2 regions of the Enterobacter sp. SCRI0065 genome follow, and region 2 is predicted to be linked to the other one. Evidence: predicted binding sites of a transcription regulator. Region 2 holds the regulator's gene; the other holds the start of a gene.
What was found. The regulator CRP, encoded in region 2, controls carbon source genes, mostly activating them, when cyclic AMP is high. The targets are predictions, from matches to a motif close to ATGTGANNNNNNTCACAT.
Positions count from the first base shown of each region.

Region 1: AC6EMZ_RS10645 (2-hydroxycarboxylate transporter family protein) is a predicted target of CRP. The motif match lies at 2,968-2,985, and genes of this name have one in related genera.

Region 1 covers NZ_JCBAJB010000003.1:106,318-113,977, reverse strand. The annotation lists gene AC6EMZ_RS10660 (ornithine decarboxylase) at 1-357, shown strand, start outside; gene AC6EMZ_RS10655 (response regulator) at 445-1,137, opposite strand; gene AC6EMZ_RS10650 (ATP-binding protein) at 1,127-2,764, opposite strand; gene AC6EMZ_RS10645 (2-hydroxycarboxylate transporter family protein) at 3,110-4,471, shown strand; gene AC6EMZ_RS10640 (fumarylacetoacetate hydrolase family protein) at 4,489-5,352, shown strand; gene citC ([citrate (pro-3S)-lyase] ligase) at 5,363-6,388, shown strand; gene citD (citrate lyase acyl carrier protein) at 6,405-6,698, shown strand; gene citE (citrate (pro-3S)-lyase subunit beta) at 6,695-7,570, shown strand; gene citF (citrate lyase subunit alpha) at 7,581-7,660, shown strand, end outside.
Region 2 covers NZ_JCBAJB010000006.1:199,311-206,970, forward strand. The annotation lists gene AC6EMZ_RS16835 (YccS/YhfK family putative transporter) at 1-1,804, opposite strand, end outside; gene crp (cAMP-activated global transcriptional regulator CRP) at 1,863-2,495, opposite strand; gene AC6EMZ_RS16845 (OsmC family protein) at 2,804-3,208, shown strand; gene AC6EMZ_RS16850 (phosphoribulokinase) at 3,255-4,124, opposite strand; gene AC6EMZ_RS16855 (YheU family protein) at 4,155-4,373, opposite strand; gene AC6EMZ_RS16860 (hydrolase) at 4,370-5,392, opposite strand; gene mdcA (malonate decarboxylase subunit alpha) at 5,622-7,277, shown strand; gene AC6EMZ_RS16870 (triphosphoribosyl-dephospho-CoA synthase) at 7,277-7,660, shown strand, end outside.

The DNA of each region.
Region 1 (7,660 bases), on a different contig from region 2:
CTGTACGTCAGCTTTAACGTTAAAGATCTGCAAAAGGCGATGTTCCGCAAAGAGGGATTCCCTGCGGTAATGATGAATCCTCAGGATGCCAATCAGGAGTATATTCGCGGCAACGTGGAGCTGGTGCGCATTAGTCAGGCTGAAGGCCGAATTGCCGCAGAAGGCGCGCTGCCGTATCCACCGGGCGTGCTCTGCGTGGTGCCTGGTGAAGTCTGGGGCGGGGCGGTGCAGCGTTACTTCCTGGCACTGGAAGAGGGTGTCAATCTGCTGCCGGGCTTCTCGCCGGAACTGCAGGGCGTTTACAGCGAAAAAGATGCTGATGGGATTAAGCGGCTGTATGGGTATGTTTTAAGATAGGAATGCCCCTCATCCTGGCAGACTCCGAACGGTCCCTTCTCCCTTTTGGGGAGAAGGTTAGGATGAGGGGATCAAATCGCACGATCTTCACGCCTCTGCCCGCCTGTACATCCTTCGCGGATGCCCAATTTTCCCGTATAACATCTCCACGCTTAAAAACCCCGCCTCCACGCAGTGTTCCAGATACCTGCGGGTGGTCGTTTTGCTTAAACCCGTCTCACTCACCACTTCATCTACTGAAAAACAGTGTGTGACTTTGTCGTTAAACAAAGCCTGCACCAGCCCCAGCGTGTTCTCTTCAATTCCTTTGCTGCCATTATCCTGGCGATAATTTTTTGCCTGAAGTTGATACAGCGAATCCACGTTCTGCTGATCGACGATCTTCCATACCCGCTGCTGTTCGGCGAACTGAACAAAACGCTCCAGCGACTGGCTGAGACGCTTCCATGACACGGGCTTGAGAATATAGTCAAATGCGCCGTTACGGATCGCCAGGCTACAGGTATCCATATCGCTGGCGGCAGTGATAAATATTACCGAGCAGTTTGCGTGTACCAGCAGGGGATTGCTGATCAACGTGATGCCTTTACCATCGGGCAAATAGTTATCCAGCAGAACGAGCTGCGGGTGCAGGCTCGCGAGCTTCGCCTGCGCCTCTGCCAGCGACGAAGCGATGCCGACCAGCCTCAGACGTGGATGTTTGCTAATCAGCTCTGCGTGAAGCTGTGCCAGTTCGTTCTCATCTTCAACAATTAAGACGTCGATATGTTCATGTTGCATAGTCAGTATCTTCCAGTTCCTGAGCGGGGCGCCGGGCGGTTCCCGTGGCGGGAATAAAGAGCGAGAAAATAGCGCCCCGAGGCGTGTTATCGGCAACTTCTATCGAGCCGCCAGCCTGGGTTACGTAACTTTCGATCAGGTACAGGCCAATCCCGTGATCGCCGCGTGTTTTGGTGGTGATGCCGCGTTCAAATATCCGCTCGCGGATCGCAGGTGTAATCCCCACGCCCCGGTCGGCGACTTCAATAATCAGTTCACGCTCGTTCAGCTTAATCAGAACCTCGACAGGATCGTGCGGGAGCGGCGCGCGCTGCGTGGCTTCGATGGCGTTATCCAGCAGGTTGCCAATAATCGAAATCAGCTCTGCTTCGAGAAGCGGGGCAAACGGTTTATCCATTGCGCAGGCGGGGTCGAAATTCAGCTCGACGCCTTTTTCACGCGCTCGAGCGGATTTCCCAAGTAGCAGGCCACACAGCGTTGGCGAGCTAAAGCGTGAGGAGATAAAGTCCAGCAGTTCCTGCGCGTGTTCCGACTGCGCCTGTATAAAGCGAATCGCCTCTTCGTAACGCCCCATATGCAGCAGGCCGGAGAGGGTCGTCATGCGGTTCAGCTGTTCGTGGCGCATAATGCGCAGATTATCGACGTAGCGTTTAACCTGACTCAACTGGGCGCTGAGCGAGTCAATCTCATTACGATCGCGAAAGGTGATCACCCATCCCTGGAGCGAATCTTCCAGCATGATCCGCACGCGGCTGGCGATCACCGTCAGATCGTTGAAGCGACAAATCTCATCGTGCGTATCTTTGAGCAGCATGGTTTGTGGGATGAAGAACGGCACGGGCGCGATGACGTCGCTAATAAGCTGCCCGCGTAGCTCACGGGCGGGCTGCGATAAACCCAGCAGCTTCCTCGCCGCCTGGTTGATCACCTCGATCCGCAGATCGCGATCGACGGCGATCACCCCTTCGTAGATCGACTCCATCATCGCTTTCTGCTGACGCACCAGCAGGCCTATCTCGCGCGGCTCCAGCGAGAAGATCTGCTTTTTGATGCTGCGAGTGAAGAACCACGAAAAAATAAACAGGGCGATAAGGAGCAGCACGGCGGCAATCAGGATGTTCACCACCTTATTAACGGTGATGGTGTCGAGATAGCTGGTGAGATACCCGACGGAAACAATACCCACCACCTGTCCGGCATCGTTAAGGATCGGCGCTTTGCTGCGCAGTGAAATGCCTAAACCGCCTTTGCGGATCGTCGTGGTACTTTTACCACGCAGGACCTCGACGTTATCCCCACCGACAAGCGTAGTACCAACCCGATCGGCAAACACCGAGTGAAAAAGATGTCGACCTTGATTATCCCCAATGACAATAAAACTGGCGTCGCTGTGTGCGGCTATTTGCTGCATAAAGTGATGGATAGCATTGATATCTTTTGCTTCGACTTCTTTGCGTAAATTAGGAATAAGTGCAATTTCTTCTGCCTGTATTTTGGCTCGGGTACTCATCTCCTGATATAGTTGCCTGCCAACATCCACATAATAATAACTTCCCAGTAAGGCAAACAGCACTGAGAAAAAGGCCACCAGCGAAATAAACAGCTTTATCTGAAACGAGAATCTCATGGCTATCACGCGAAGCATCAAGGGTTGTGGGCAATATATCACGCTTTTTTAAGCGTGATATCGGGTTTGCCCAAAACTTGTGATCCTTTGCACAGCGCGATTTACAAGACAATTATTAGTATTAAGTTTTGTCTTAATACTAAATGCGAAATGTTATTTGAATGTTCATTCAGGAAAAGAAACCATTAAAACCACGGCGATAAATAAGGTGTTAATCACATTAAATAAAAGAAACCTTTAAAACCATAGAGGCCATTAAAACTTCGGTTTTAATATGCCTTTCCTCACATAACGTAAGCCTTAGTGACTTTAAGCTGAACGCACAAATAACCAAGAGGCTTAATTATGAGCACTACTGACGATTCATTCTCTGTTTCTCACGACCCGATTGATATTCAGCGGCCATCGCTCAAAGAGCGCTGGTGGCACATTATGGATACCTGGAAAGTGGGGATCATCCCGCTGCCGCTGTTTGTTTTAGCGGGTGTATTAATCGCCATCGACTGCCTGGGCGGCAAGCTGCCAAGCGACATCGTGGTGATGGTCGCCACGCTGGCGTTCTTCGGCTTCGCCTGCGGTGAGTTTGGCAAACGCCTGCCGATTGTGGGCAAGCTCGGCGCGGCGGCGATTTGCGCCACCTTCATTCCGTCGGCGATGGTCTATTACGGCCTGTTGCCGGACGTGGTGGTGGAGTCGACCACCAAGTTCTACAAATCCACCAACATCCTTTATCTCTATATCTGCTGCATCATTGTCGGCAGCATCATGAGCATGAACCGCACAGTGTTGATTCAGGGCTTCCTGCGTATTTTCTTCCCGATGCTGTGCGGCGAAATCGTCGGCATGATCGTCGGGATGGGCGTGGGTATGGCGCTGGGTCTTGAGCCGTTCCAGATCTTCTTCTTTATCATTCTGCCGATTATGGCGGGTGGGGTAGGCGAGGGTGCCATACCGCTTTCCATCGGCTATGCCGCACTGCTGCATATGGACCAGGGCGTGGCGCTCGGTCGCGTGCTGCCGATGGTTATGCTCGGGGGCTTGACCGCCATCATCATCTCCGGCTGTCTGAACCAGCTCGGCAAGCGTTACCCGCATCTGACCGGCGAAGGCCAACTGATGCCAAACCGCGCCAATGCGGACACCACCGTTTCCCAGCCTGCGTTCTCCGGCAAAGCGGACGTGACGACGATTGCTTCCGGCGCGTTGCTGGCGGTGCTGCTCTACATGCTGGGCATGCTCGGTCACAAGCTGATTGGCCTGCCTGCACCGGTTGGCATGCTGTTTATGGCGGTGCTGGTCAAGCTGTGTAACGGTGCTTCTCCCCGTCTGCTTGAAGGTTCGCAGGTGGTTTACAAATTCTTCCAGACTTCCGTGACTTACCCGATTCTGTTCGCCGTGGGCGTGGCCATTACCCCGTGGCAAGAGCTGGTTAACGCCTTCACCGTGAGCAACCTGCTGGTGATTGTCAGCACCGTCTCCGCGCTGGTGGCAACCGGGTTCTTCGTGGGCAAAAAGATTGGTATGCACCCGATTGATGTCGCCATCGTCTCCTGCTGTCAGAGCGGGCAGGGCGGTACGGGTGACGTGGCGATCCTGACCGCAGGCAACCGCATGAGCCTGATGCCATTCGCCCAGATTGCTACCCGTATCGGCGGAGCGATTAACGTCTCCATCTCACTGCTGATTCTGGGCAACTTCCTCGTTTAAGTCTTCAGGAAAGAACAATGAAACTCGCAAGCTTTATTTATAAAGGTCAACGCAGTTACGGCATCGTCAAAGGTGATGGCGTAGTAAATTTAGGCCGCCGTTTGGGCGACCGTTACGGCGACCTTAAGGCGCTGTTGCAGGGCAACGGCATGGCGGAAGCCACGCGCTATCTTAACGACCCCGTCGACGTGGCGATGGACGCCATCACCTTTTTACCGGTGATTGAGCAGCCGGAGAAAATCCTCTGTGTGGGCATGAACTACGCCGCCAAGCGTCAGGAGTTCGACCAGCATAACCCGGCACCAACGCTGTTTGTTCGCTTCCCGGACTCCCAGACCGGCCACAACGCGCCGGTGCTGAAACCGCGTCACTCCAGCGAGTTCGACTATGAGGGCGAACTGGCGGTCATCATTGGCAAAGGCGGCGAGAACATTCGCCGCGAGGACGCGCTGCGCCACGTGGCGGGCTACAGCTGCTACATGGACGGTTCTGCCCGCGACTGGCAGCACACCTGGTTTACGGCGGGCAAAAACTGGCGTCAAACCGGGGCGTTTGGCCCGTGGATGGCCACTGCCGATGAAATCCCGGATCCGCATCAGTTAGCGATTCGCACCTGGCTGAACGGGCGCATGGTGCAGGAAGACAACACCAGCAGCATGATCCACAAGGTCGCGGAGCTGATCGAGTACATCAGCACCTTCACCCGCTTAAGCCCGGGCGATGTGATCATCACCGGATCGCCGGGCGGCGTGGGTAAAAAGCGTAATCCACCGCTGTTTATGAAAGAGGGCGATCGCATTGAAGTGGAGATCGAGAACATCGGTCATCTGAGCAACACGATCATAGAAGCGCCAGCACACACGCTGACGGCAGCGCACTAGGGAAGGCAGTATGCACACGCAACCCACCATTGATTTCCGACTGACGGAAGTGGCCCGACACCCGGAAAGGCTCAGCCAGATTCGCTACCTGTTGGCCGATAGCGGCCTGGGGCTGGACAACGACATTACGCTGTTTGTCGAGGCCTGGTCCGGTACGCAGCTGGTGGGATGCGCGGGCCTTGCCGCTAACGTCATTAAGTGTGTGGCGGTTGATGAGCAACTACGTGGGGCAAACCTGAGCGCGCGCCTGCTGGCTGAGGTGGAAAATGCCGCCCTCGCGCGCGGTCATTTTCACCTCTTTCTCTGTACCCGGCCATGCAATAAAGAGCGCTTTGCCCGCAGCGGTTTCTGGCCGATTGCCCAGAGCGGCAACAATGCGGTGCTGATGGAAAACACGCCGCAGGGTGTGGAGCGTTACTGCCGTTCGCTTGCCGCTCAGCGCAAGTGTGGCGAGAGGATCGGCGCGATCGTTATGAATGCGAATCCGTTCACCCTTGGGCACCGTCATCTGGTGGAGCAGGCGGCAACACGCTGCGACTGGCTGCATCTGTTTGTGGTGCGCGAAGACGCGTCGTTCTTCCCGTTTCGGGATCGTCTGGACATGGTGCGCGCGGGCGTGGCGAATCTGTCGAACGTATCGGTTCATGAAGGTTCGCAATACATCATCTCGCGCGCCACCTTCCCGGCCTATTTCCTGAAGGAGAGCGGAAAAGTGCAGCAGGCGTGGAGCGAAATCGACGTGCTGATTTTCCGCGATTTTATCGCCCCAACGCTCGGGATAACCCATCGGTTTATCGGCTCGGAGCCGTTTTGCGATATCACCCGCCAGTACAACCAGACGCTGCATCAGCTGCTTGCCCCGGACATCGAGGTAATTGAGATGCCGCGCATCAAGGCCACCGGAAATGCCATTTCGGCATCGGAAGTGCGCCGATTACTCAAGACACAACAGTTTTCCCGCATTCGGGAAATTGTCCCGGAGTCCACTTTCGCGCACCTCGAAGCGCACTACAGTGCGCGCGCGGAAGTCGCATAACTATCAGGAAATTATCATGAAAATTGTAAGGGAGTCGCTGGCCGGAACGCAGGAGTCCAGCGACCTAATGGTGAAAATCGCCCCTGCCGACGGCGGTCTGGAGATTATCATCCACAGTGAAGTGATTAAGCAGTTTGGCGAGCAGATTCGCCAGGTGGTCGACGAGACGCTGCACGCGCTGGACGTGCGTCAGGGGCTGATTATCGTCGAAGACAAAGGCGCGCTGGACTGTGTGATCCGCGCCCGCCTGCAAAGCGCGGTGATGCGTGCTGTAGAAGAACAGACTATCGACTGGAGAAAAATGTCATGAGTACACTCCGTCGCAGCATGCTGTTCCTGCCCGGCGCGAACGCCGCCATGCTCTCCACCGCGTTTATCTATCGTCCTGATTCCATCATGTTCGACCTCGAAGACGCCGTCGCGCTGCGTGAGAAAGATACCGCGCGCCTGCTGGTGTTCCACGCTCTGCAACACCCGATGTATCAGGATATCGAAACCGTGGTGCGCATTAACCCGCTCAGCACGCCGTTTGGCTTATTAGATCTCGAAGCCGCCGTTCACGGCGGCGTGGACGTGATACGTCTGCCAAAAACCGACACGCCGGAGGATATCCACGAGCTCGAAGGGCATCTGGAGCGCATCGAACGCGAATGCGGGCGCGAGGTAGGATCGACCCGCGTCATGGCAGCGATTGAATCCGCGATTGGGGTGATCAACGCCGTGGCGATCGCCCGTAGCTCGCCGCGCCTGATCGGCATCGCGCTGGCGGCCTTTGATTACGTGATGGACATGCAGACCGAACGCGGCGACGGCACCGAGCTGTTCTACGCTCGCTGCGCCGTATTGCACGCCGCCCGCGCGGCGGGGATCGATGCCTTTGACGTGGTGTGGTCGGACGTTAACGACGAGGCCGGATTCCTGCGCGAGGTTGAGCTTATCCGCAAAATGGGCTTTAACGGCAAATCGCTGGTGAATCCGCGCCAGATCGACCTGCTGCATAACGCCTACGCGCCAACCCAGCACGAAGTGGAACACGCCATGCGGGTGATTGAAGCGGCAGAAGAGGGCGCGCGTATCGGCCTGGGCGTGGTATCGCTCAACGGCAAAATGGTAGATGCCCCTATTATTGATCACGCGCAGAGGGTGCTGGAGCGCGCGGCTGCCTCCGGCGTGCGTCGCTAAGGATGACACAATGAATCAGACAGAACTTCTCCACGTGAATTTTCCCCATCTCAGGGGCTTAAAACCGTTCGATACTGCCCACAGCGCCAC
Region 2 (7,660 bases):
TCGTATGCTCGCGTGCCAGCGTCGTCATCGCATTAATATGCTCGACGATAAACTGGCTGTGCGTCACCCATAGCTTCATGTCTGCCAGATAGTGCGAATTAAAGCCCGGCTCCTGCATGGCCTGATTCAGCGAGTTAAACAGGGCGTTGTGCGCCTGGTTCACCTTCATACGCTGATACGCCAGCGGTGAAGGCTGCGGATCGGCGCTCAAAATCAACCGAATAGCCTGCTGGTCAGCTTCCAGTGCATCGTGGGCGTTTTGGCGTAATAAGCCGCTTTGCCATTGCGGCCACAGCCAGACCATGCCGCCAAAGGCGATCAGACAGCCAATCAGCGTATCGACCAGGCGTGCCACAATGAACTGTTCGCCGTTTAGGGTGAGCAACTGTAAGGTGTATACCGCTGTGACCGTAAACCCCACCATCGCCCAGCCGTAGTTTTTGCGGATGAAGAGATAGCTGACCAGGGTGATAACCAGCATACCCGCGAGGGTGTACCCGTCCGGGACGTGAAAGTGCAGCGTGACCCCGGCTATGACTAACCCGGCGATAGTGCCTCCTGCCCGATGAAGGATGCGTACCCGCGTTGCACCGTAGCCGTTTTGCGTGACGAACAGCACGGTCATTAAAATCCAGTAAGGCTTAGGCAGATGCAACGCCACACCCATCAGGCTGGCGAAACTTAACATGACGCTAATACGTGCCGCGTTGCGCAGTGCTGAAGACTTGAACGACAGATAGCTTTTCAGCGCGGGTAAGAGCGGGAGGCGTTTTTGCTTATCGGCCATCAGGTCGCGCGGGTAGAGCGGACGCTGTGTTCGCAGCACGCGTGCGATGCGGCTAAAGTGCCACGCGCAGAACTGCCCAACCGGGTTATCCGCATGCTGGTGGGCAATTTTTTCCAGCGCACCCAGCTGTTTATCCATCGTAAAGCGCGTGGGATATCGGTGGTACAAGATGTCGTCAGCCAGCACGCGCAGGCGTCCCGCAACGGTCTGGGCATTCCAGCGGATCACCGCCTCGGCGTGGCTACGCTCCACCAGCTTTTGTACTTCTTCAGGATGATGCAGACTAACGGAGATATGCTCCTGCAAATCCAGCCCAACCTGAAAAGTTCGTAGCAGCCGTTTGTATTCGTGGTTTTTATTGGCCGCGAGCATGTGAAGCTGTTGGTAACACTGGCTAATCAAATCGACTACTTTTTGTTGACGAGCCAGCAGTGGCGGCAACGCTTTTTCCGGATCGGTATGTTGTGTCAGCAGGGTGTATTTTGCTTCGCAATAGTCAGCGAGCTGTCGGTAGAGCAAGCTCAGCGACTCCCGCAGGGGCTGTTCCCGCCACATCCAGAACCAAAACCAGTTGAACAGCCCGTACCAGAGCGTGCCGAGGGCGTAAATTAAAAGCGGCTCCCACACCGGCATATTTCCGGCGAGGCTAAGCGTAAAAATGGCGGCAATCAGTGATGCAGGCAGTAATCGGGCATGCAGAGAGCTGATCTCTGCCGTGACGCCTAACGTCATGGCCAGCACCGTCAAAATCAGTGGCAGCGGAATATCACGAGCCAGTAAAAGCTGAACGGCAAGGCTACATCCTGCAAACAGGCAGCCACCGATAATCAGACGTTTGAAAAAACGTTTATGCGGAGTATCCAGACCCGCGATATTGCAGCAGGCAGGAACAAGCGAGAAAAGCAGACCGTGTTGCAGGTGGCCGAGAAGTAAACCGACAGCCACGGGAAGACATAACACCAACGTTTGTCGTAGTGCGTAGTTAACTTCTGGGTGATAAATCAGTCTGCGCCACATGGGTGAGAGAGACAAAAACGGCGTGACATCTTGCGATGGCACGCCGTTTTAACCGGGGTTAACGGGTTCCGTAAACCACGATGGTTTTGCCGTGAGCGGAGATCAGGTTCTGATCTTCAAGCATCTTCAGAATACGGCCAACGGTTTCACGAGAACAACCGACGATCTGACCAATCTCCTGACGGGTAATTTTAATTTGCATACCGTCCGGGTGGGTCATGGCGTCTGGCTGTTTCGCCAGGTTGAGCAGAGTCTGGGCGATGCGGCCCGTTACATCCAGGAAGGCGAGGTTACCCACTTTCTCAGACGTGACCTGTAGGCGGTTAGCCATCTGCGCAGAAAGACGCATCAGAATGTCCGGATTGACCTGGATGAGCTGACGGAATTTCTTGTAAGAGATCTCAGCCACTTCACAGGCCGATTTTGCACGTACCCAAGCGCTACGTTCCTGGCCTTCTTCAAACAGGCCCAGCTCACCGATGAAATCGCCCTGATTCAGATAAGAAAGGATCATCTCTTTCCCTTCTTCATCTTTAATCAGCACGGCCACTGAGCCTTTCACGATGTAATATAACGTTTCCGCTTTTTCACCCTGGTGAATCAGCGTGCTCTTCGATGGGTACTTATGAATATGGCAATGAGACAAGAACCATTCGAGTGTCGGGTCTGTTTGCGGTTTGCCAAGCACCATGCGCTGTTATCCTCTGTTATAAGCTGTCACCAGAGTCATAAGTTGCATCCTGACTCTGGGGTTGCAATCGAATTCTTACCCGTACCTGGGATTTGGCTGTCACAAATATTTGCAGCCAGTAAAGTTTGATGTCCTCTGCATACATGTGTAACGTCAATGTATTACTGTAGCATCGAGACTGTTTTAGCATAGCTTTTGCCGCGTGTCTCCTGGTGTCTCGCTTCAGCATGATGCAGGTCGCCTTCCAATGAGAGAATTGTCACGCACACCTAATCTGTACGAAAAAATGCAACTTCGGAGTGAATAAAATGCAAGCGCGCGTGAAATGGGTTGAAGGTTTAACGTTCCTCGGCGAATCCGCTTCAGGACACCAAATTTTGATGGACGGTAACTCCGGTGATAAAGCCCCTAGCCCGATGGAAGTGGTGTTAATGGCCGCTGGCGGATGCAGCGCGATCGACGTGGTGTCTATTTTACAAAAAGGCCGTCTTGCGGTGACTGACTGTGAAGTTAAGTTGACATCAGAGCGCCGCGAAGAAGCGCCGCGTCTGTTTACGCATATTAATTTGCATTTCATTGTGACTGGTAAAGAGCTAAAAGATGCAGCGGTGTCACGTGCGGTGGATTTGTCTGCGGAAAAATACTGCTCCGTAGCACTGATGCTGGAAAAAGCGGTGAAGATTACGCATTCGTATGAAGTGATCGAGGCGTAAAAATACGCCCGGTGGCGCTGTCCACAGCGCCGCCGGGCATAAAACGTTATGCGATCTGCTTGCCTTCCATCAGTCGCTGTACCAGCGGCATCATGATTAACTCCATCGCCAGACCCATCTTCCCGCCAGGTACCACCAGCGTATTAATGTGTGAAATAAACGAGCCTTGCAGCATCGCCAGCAGCCACGGGTAATCGATATCTTCCAGATTGCGGAAATGAATCACCACAAAGCTCTCGTCCAGTGACGGAATCGTTTTGGCCGCAAACGGGTTGGAGGTATCAACCGTTGGAACGCGCTGGAAGTTGATATGCGTGCGCGAGAACTGTGGGGTCAGAAAGTTGATGTAATCTTCCATAGAACGCACGACCGAATCCATCACCGCCTCGCGGGAATGGCCGCGCTCGCTGGTGTCGCGCGTGAGCTTTTGGATCCACTCGAGATTCACAATTGGCACCACGCCGACCAGCAAATCCACGTGCCGCGCTACGTCCTGATGGGGCGTCACCACGCCGCCGTGTAGCCCTTCATAGAACAGCACGTCGGTCGGTTCCGGCAGCGGCTGCCACGGCGTAAACGTGCCAGGAACCTGATTCCACGGCACGGCTTCATCGTAGGTGTGCAGATATTTGCGTGACTGCCCTGTTCCGGTTAACCCATATTCCGCGAAGGTTTGTTCCAGCAGACCAAAGTCGTTGGCATCGGGGCCAAAATAACTGATGTGCTTGCCTAAATCGCGGGCCTTGCGAATGGCCATGTCCATTTCAGGGCGGGTAAAACGATGAAAGCTGTCGCCTTCGACTTCTGCCGCCCGTAAATTGAGCTGAGCGAAAATCTTACGAAAAGCGAGGCTGGTGGTGGTGGTTCCCGCACCACTCGATCCCGTAACGGCAATAACCGGATGTCTGGCGGACATAGCAACTCCCTGACTGGAAAGATGAAGCAATCAACCGCGAAACTGATTGCGGGGCATGATGTTGACCGTTTCGTGCAGTTCAGACCACACCAGCAACACCTCGCCGTTTTGTAGCTGCCGTTTCACATCGGCGACCTTTTGTTCAAGCGAACGTTCATGTTCACCATAATCTGTGCCTTCGCGTAATACAAAGCTTTCGATCAGGCTATCCAGCGTTTCGGGAGCCAGATCCTGCCAGGGAATCATCATCGTATTTTTTCCAGAAAGGGGGTTAACCAGTCGGGGATGCGCGCTTCCAGCCACATTTTAGGGCGTGTTAATGTGCCGCCGATAAAGCCAACGTGACCGCCATGTTCGGTGAGCTGATACTGCACGTTAGCGGGCAGATGCTCCGGTGCCGGAATGGAGTGATGATCCATAAAGGGATCGTCTTTCGCATGAATAATCAGCGTCGGCTTGGTTATCTGATTCAGCAGCGGCATGGCGCTGCACTGACGGTAATAGTCTAGCGCATCGGCAAAGCCGTGGATCTTCGACGTGATCAAATCGTCAAACTCGCGCAGACGGCGCATGCGTTTTAGCTGTTGCAGACTGATCGGCAGCGTATCCGGATAGGCTTTGAGCTTACGGGCGGCGTTGGCTTTCAGGAGATTGAGCAGATAGCGCTGATAGACCCGTGAAAAGCCTTTTTCCATATGGTAGCTGCACTGTTCGAGCATAAAGGGTGCCGAGACGATCACCGCTGCATCCAGCGGAACGTTGTCGATTTCTTTTGCCAGCAGGCAGGCGAGCATGTTGCCGCCCAATGAATACCCTACCGCTGCGGTCGGTGCAGGGCCATAGGTCTGCGCTAACCAGTGCAGGAACCAGGTGCCATCTTCGGTTTCACCCGAATGGTAAATACGCTTCTGGCGGTTAGGTTCACCGCTGCATCCGCGAAAATGCATCACCACACCCAGCCAGCCGCGTGCTTTTGCCGCATGGATCAAACCATGCGCATACGGGCTGTGCAGGCTGCCTTCCAGGCCATGAAAGACCACCAGGCGCGGCTTGTGTTTGGCTTGTTCGGGATCTTCGCTCCAGGCGAGATCCACAAAGTCGTCATCCGGCAGATCAAGGCGCTGCCAGTGCGGTGTAAATTGCAGTTTGCGACGAAGTAATCGTGGCAGCATGGTTTGCAGATGCGGATTCGCCACGCCGCGCATGGGAATAAATTCAGCGCTCTGTTCACACGCGATGTCGAAGTCCGACGGGATAATTTGAGTCATAACGTTGTGATGTCAATTCTTATCAGTTTCTACTATACCTGCCGAAGTGTACCCCGTTTAGCCTGTTTTTCCGAAACGTGAACTGATCTTGATCACAAAGTTTTACAACGATTGTTACTCTCAGGCTAATGATTCACCTCTACGCTTAATTGATGCCTTTCTCACCAGAGCGCACACTTTACTCAGCGTTAAGCAAATCAAAATGATGTGCTGAATCAGGAGGTTAATAATGTTATCTGGGCAAACACCCACCCGGGTCTGGAACACGCGACGCACTGAGAAAGCGCGCCGTCTGGCTTCTGTCCCGGTGCAAGGCAAGGTCCTGCCAACCGGCGATCTTGTCGCCATGCTGGAAAAACTGATCGCCCCAGGCGACAAAGTCGTGCTGGAAGGTAACAACCAGAAACAGGCAGATTTTCTTTCTCGCATGCTGGCCGAAGTGAATCCGCAAATCGTTCACGACCTGCATATGATTATGCCGAGCGTCGGTCGTAGCGAACATCTTGATATCTTTGAAAAGGGCATCGCCCGCAAGCTTGATTTCTCTTTCTCCGGCACGCAAAGCCTGCGCATCTCGCAGCTGCTGGAAGACGGTCAACTCGAAATCGGCGCTATCCACACCTACATCGAACTCTATTCCCGTCTGTACGTTGACCTCTCGCCGAACGTGGCGCTGATTGCTGGCTTTAAGGCCGACCGCAAAGGCAACCTGTACACCGGTGCCAGCACCGAAGACACCCCTGCGCTGGTGGAGGCCGCCGCATTCCATGACGGGATCGTCATCGCGCAGGTAAATGAGCTGGTCGACGACGAATGTGACCTGCCGCGTGTGGATATCCCCGGCTCCTGGATTGACTACGTGGTGGTCGCAGACAAGCCGTTCTTTATCGAACCGCTGTTCACCCGCGACCCGCGTCTGATCAAGCAAGAACATATCCTGATGGCGATGATGGCGATTAAAGGCATCTACGCGGAACATCAGGTGCAGTCTCTTAACCACGGCATCGGTTTTAACACCGCCGCCATCGAGCTGCTGCTGCCCACCTACGGCGAACAGCTTGGCCTGAAAGGCAAAATCTGTAAGCACTGGACCCTGAACCCGCATCCGACGCTGATCCCGGCGATTGAAAGCGGCTGGGTGGAAAGCGTGCACTGCTTCGGCGGTGAGCTGGGGATGGAAGAGTACATCCGCGCCCGTCCGGATGTGTTCTTTACCGGTGCCGACGGCTCGATGCGATCTAACCGCGCGTTCTGCCAACTGGCAGGCCAGTACGCGGTAGACATGTTTATCGGCTCCACGCTTCAGGTGGACGGTGATGCCAACTCTTCTACCGTCACACGCGGTCGTCTGTCTGGTTTCGGCGGTGCGCCAAATATGGGCCACGATCCGCACGGTCGTCGTCATGCGACCCCGGCTTGGCTGAACATGAAAACCGAACCAGACCCGATGCAGCGCGGTAAAAAGCTGGTGGTACAGATGGTTGAAACCTTCCAGGCGGGCGTGAAACCGACCTTCGTCGAAAAACTGGATGCCGTTGAAGTAGCGAAATCCTCCGGGATGCCGCTGGCGCCGGTCATGATTTACGGCGATGACGTTACCCACGTATTAACTGAAGAGGGTATCGCTTACCTCTATCGTGCCGAAAGCCTGGAAGAACGCCGTGCGATGGTTGCGGCGGTTGCGGGTATCACCGATATCGGCCTGGGCGTTGACGCCAAACGCGTCGCGGCGCTGCGTCAAAGCGGCAAAGTCGTGTACCCGGAAGATATGGGTATTCGCCGCACTGACGCCACGCGTTCTCTGCTGGCAGCCGGTAGCGTGTCGGATCTGGTGGACTGGTCTGGCGGTCTTTATAACCCACCTGCGAAATTCCGGAGCTGGTAATGAAACTTCTGCCCCAGATTCAGGTTGAAGGCGGTGCCGAATGGCTGGCGCGAACCGCCACGCAGTGTCTGATTGACGAAGCACGATTAAGCCCGAAACCCGGTCTGGTGGACAGTCGGGGGAACGGTGCGCATCACGATCTCACGCTCGCGTTAATGGAGTGTTCCGCGCACAGCCTGACCCCCACTTTCCAGGCGCTGGCGCAGCAAAGCTGGCAGCGTCCGGCAGATATTGCCCTCAGACAAACCGTAGGGCGACTCGGTCGCGAGGGCGAGCAGCAGATGATGGCGGCCACCCAGGGTGTGAACACGCATCGCGGCGCGATTTGGGCGCTGGGATTGCTGGTGAGCGCGGTGGCCATGCTGGGCGGTGAAGCCAAAGCC